DNA from 2 places in the Sphingomonas sp. NPDC079357 genome. Region 1 is predicted to be linked to the other one. Evidence: predicted binding sites of a transcription regulator. Region 1 holds the regulator's gene; the other holds the start of a gene.

Region 1 (2,200 bases):
GGCGACGGGCGGCATCTGGCGCTGCGCGGCGACGATGGCGGTGTGGCGATTTTGCGTGATCGTACAGGGGATTATGTTCGCGATCTGCTCGCCGAGGCAGGTGGACTGGACGGCGAACCAGAGTTGCTGAGCGGGGCGCGAGCGGCGCGGTGCAATCGCGATCTGTGCTGGATGGTTCGACACGTGAAAGGGCGCGTCTGGCGGGTGCTGGCGACGCGCAGCCAGTATCTGTTGCCGGCTAACGCGCTGATACCACTGTGTCGACGCGCGGATGTGGTGGTCAGCGAGCGGCGGCTGCCGCGTGGCTGTCGGGGCAGGTGGTTGACGCTCGACCGGGCGACGCTGGTGAGAACCGGCGGGGTGCGAGTGACGTTTGCGACCGGGCGGGTCGCGACGGTGCGGGCGGTGGGGGATGCGCATCCGTGGCTCGTCGGTGGTGAGCATGAAGCACGGCAAGCGGCAAAAGCGTTGCCGATGTTGGCAGGGTGGTTGTCGATGTTGCCTGTTGAGCGGTCGGACCAGAAACGATGGTCGCTTGCGGCACCGAGCGCTGGCGGATGGCAGTGTGATCGTTGAGCGGGCCAGGGTGCAGTTGGCGGGCCGTCGTATATCATTGCAAATATTCGCCCAACTTGGCCCTGGCGTTCGCCGGGGTGGCAGGTAAGGGCGGCGCGAAGGACGCGCGGGCACTTCGATGTTTGCGAAGGTTGCGCCTATGCGCGCTAATTCAGGAGCACGAAGGAGCGGGGCCCCGGATCAAGTCCGGGGCGACATTTGGGTGGCAGTGGCGCGCTTTACGAGTAGCGGCGGAGCAGGCCGGCGAGCTTGCCCTGTACGCGGACCTGCGCGGGGGCGTAGCGTTGCGGGTCGTAGGCGCGATTGGCGGGGTCTAGACGGATCATCGCGCCTTCGTGACGGAAGTATTTGAGCGTCGCCTCGCTGTCCTCGATCAGCGCCACCACGATCTCGCCGTCGCGCGCGACTTCCTGACGGCGGATCAGCGCATAGTCGCCGTCAAAGATGCCGGCCTCGACCATCGAGTCGCCCGCCACCTCGAGCGCAAAATGCTCGCCCGCCCCGAGCAGCGCCGCGGGCACCGGGAGCATCGTTGACCCCTCGAACGCCTCGATCGGCACACCGGCGGCGATCCGGCCGTGGAGCGGGATCTCGACCACGTCGTTGGCGGGTTCGGGCATGGTGCGCTTGACCGAGGGCGGCGCGGGGCGCTTCGCCTCCGGGCCACGCTCGGGCGCCTTGATGACCTCGAGCGCGCGGGCGCGGTTAGGGAGGCGGCGCAGATAGCCGCGCTCCTCGAGCGCGCTGATGAGGCGGTGGACTCCCGACTTGCTCTTCAGCTCCAGCGCGTCCTTCATCTCCTCGAACGAGGGCGAGACGCCCGTGTCGGCGAGGCGGTCCTCGATGAAGCAGATCAGCTCGTGCTGCTTGCGCGTCAGCATGTCCGGGCGCCTTCCTAGTGAACGGATTGCGAACCTTTATGGAACATAGCGCTGTCCGTCAAGCGATCATCAGGATTTCCGCCGAGTCGCCGGCGCGGGCCGCGGGGGCGTGTGGATCGCGCACGATCAGGCAGGTCGAGCGCGCCAGCGTGCGCAGCATCGAGCTGTCCTGGATGGTCGAGGCATAGGCGCGACCGTCGCGCAATTCGGCGCGCAGATAATCGGTCCGCTCGTTGTTGGCGGGGAGGTCCTCGCCGAGCAAGGCGCGGGAAACCGATGGGAATGGGTCCTTCGCGCCGCTGAGATGCGCGACGAGCGGGCGGACGAACAGCAAGGCGGTGACGAACGCCGACACCGGATTGCCGGGCAGCCCGACCACCGCCATGTCGCTGCGTCGCCCGGCGAGCATCGGCTTGCCCGGGCGCAGCGCAATTCGCCAGAAATCGAGCGTCGTGCCCGCCGCGAGCAGCGCCGGGCGGACAAGATCGTGGTCGCCGACCGAGGCGCCGCCGGTGGTGACGAGAACATCGGCGTTGACAGTGGCGAAGGCCTCGGTCAGCCGGTCGAGCCGGTCGGGGAGGATGCCGAGGTCGACGATCTCGACGCCGGTGCCCGCGAGCAAGGCGCGCAGCAGCAGGCGGTTTGATTCGGGGAGCGCGTCGCCGGAGGTGCCGGGTTCGACCAGTTCGTCGCCGGTCGCGGCGAGCGCGACGCGGACCGGGCGCGCGACCGCGATCCGCGCG
Region 2 (2,200 bases), on a different contig from region 1:
CCGACCTGCTGCGTGTCGATCAAGACGCTGATCCCGGCATAAACAAAGCCGACGAGCACGATCGCCAGAAAGGCGAAGCGGGCCACGGGATGCACCGGGCCGTCGAATGAGCGCGTCGCCGCGGGCGGTGACGAGGGTGACGCCTCTAGGACATTTGATGCCATGACGAGTCGTGCTGTCGGCGCATAGCGTGACAGTTTGATGACCGATCGGCGATCCGGGCCATGCTGATCGGCGTCAGGACAGTCACTCCTTGCCCGGGTAGGTGTTGAAGACGGAGAGCGCGGCGACCCGGTCAAGCCAAGCGAGCCATTCTTTGAGTATGATCTGCACAGCAGGTGCATGATTCTCGGCTACGTCCAGCGTGCCGCTTTGAATATCGACAAGGCCCGACATCACATGAGGATTGCGAGAAGAGAGGCCGGTGTCACACGTGGCACAGGCCATGCTCGGACGATGCATAGCTGCTTATCGCGCCCGATACGGTGACCTGATCGTTGCGAAAGGTCATTTAGCCGACCATCGGCACGCCGGACCAGCGCCGGCGTTCGTGCAGTGACAGAGTGCATGATGCTCGACAGAGCCATCCGCTGAGTAGTGAACTTTGGCACAATGACATGGTCCGGTTACGCCATGGCATCCTCGTGCTTTAATTATCTTCCCCACGTCGCGTTCTAAAAATCATTGCAAGAACTGGACGATCCATGACGATGTCCGGTTCTTTTCACGATATCAGTGCCGGGAGACCGCGGCCGGTTTGATCCTGCGCTCGCCAACGAGCGCGGCGAGCCGGACTTGCAAAACGCGGCGCATCTCGGTCTGGCAACGAAGCACATCGGGCCAATCACGGATGTCAACAGGTGTGCTACAGATCCTGCTGGCAGCGTGGCGAACGCGCAAACCCAATCGCTGCTGCCCTGCGGTGGTTCCACGATCGAGATCACAGATCGCGATTCGTGCCGTGAGCAGAGCAAAATCCTGCTGGGCCGAGGCGGCGGTCGGCGACACGACGAGCATGAGGGTGGCCGCAAGCGCAGCCCGATCTAAGCGGCTCATTGACATAACCCCTGCGAGGAGCCGACGGCGGCATCATGCGTCGCTTCTACGCGTGGCGCGGGCGAGTACCGAAGCGGCATACTGCCGACGTGCCGGCTCTACGTCGTCGTTCTTACTGTCGTACGGCCCGGCAACGACGCTTCCATGACTGTAACAAAACGCCGTTTCGCTTGCCCGCAGCACGTGCGTTCCCTACCTGTTCGGCGTGACCGATCTTTCAGCCGTAACGCACGAGCCGCCGTACCTGGCTAGCCTCAATACTCCGCAACGCGAGGCGGTGATGACCACTGATGGTCCGGTGCTGGTGCTGGCGGGCGCGGGAACGGGGAAGACTGCCGCCTTAACCGCCCGCTTGGCGCATCTGTTGTGGACCCGGCGCGCATATCCGTCGGAAATTCTGTCTGTCACCTTTACGAACAAGGCCGCGCGCGAGATGCGTGAGCGGGTCGGACGGCTGGTCGGCGATGCGGTGGAAGGGATGCCGTGGCTGGGCACCTTCCACGCGATCGGCGCCAAAATGCTGCGTCGTCATGCTGAGCTGGTAGGGCTGCAGAGTAATTTCACGATCCTCGATACCGATGACCAATTGCGCTTGCTGAAGCAGCTGATTGTCGCGGCGGACATCGATGAGAAGCGCTTCCCGGCGCGTTCGCTGGCTGGGTTGATCGACGAGTGGAAAAACAAGGGGCTGATCCCCGCCGATATCGAGGCCGGTGAAAGCGAACGCTACGCCAACGGGCGCGGCGGTGAACTGTACCAGCAATATCAGGATCGCCTGAAGGCAGTGAACGCCTGCGATTTTGGCGATCTGCTGCTCCACGTCCTGACGATCCTCAAGCGCGATCGTGGCGTGCTTGAACATTATCAGCAGCGATTTCGCTACATAATGGTGGACGAGTATCAGGACACGAACTCAGTTCAGTACCTCTGGCTACGTCTGCTGGCGCAGGAGCGCCGTAATATCTGCTGTGTCGGTGACGATGATCAATCGATCTATTCCTGGCGGGGTGCACAAGTCGAAAACATCCTGAAGTTTGAGAAAGACTTTCCTGGCGCCAAGGTCATCCGGCTGGAGCAGAATTACCGGTCTACGCCACATATTTTGGGTGCCGCGTCGGGCGTGATCGCCAATAATGGCGGCCGG

The links. The regulator LexA, encoded in region 1, represses DNA repair genes until DNA is damaged. The targets are predictions, from matches to a motif close to GTTCCNCNCTTGTTCT.
Region 2: ACI2JO_RS11480 (ATP-dependent helicase) is a predicted target of LexA. The motif match lies at 1,244-1,259, and genes of this name have one in related genera.

The regions. Positions count from the first base shown of each region.
Region 1 covers NZ_JBJDOM010000001.1:416,681-418,880, reverse strand. Annotated here, with positions in the region: gene ACI2JO_RS01850 (ComEC/Rec2 family competence protein) at 1-576, shown strand, start outside; gene lexA (transcriptional repressor LexA) at 795-1,457, opposite strand; gene ACI2JO_RS01840 (molybdopterin molybdotransferase MoeA) at 1,516-2,200, opposite strand, start outside.
Region 2 covers NZ_JBJDOM010000002.1:526,171-528,370, forward strand. Annotated here, with positions in the region: gene ACI2JO_RS11465 (inorganic phosphate transporter) at 1-164, opposite strand, end outside; gene ACI2JO_RS11470 (hypothetical protein) at 247-447, opposite strand; gene ACI2JO_RS11475 (UrcA family protein) at 733-1,056, opposite strand; gene ACI2JO_RS11480 (ATP-dependent helicase) at 1,337-2,200, shown strand, end outside.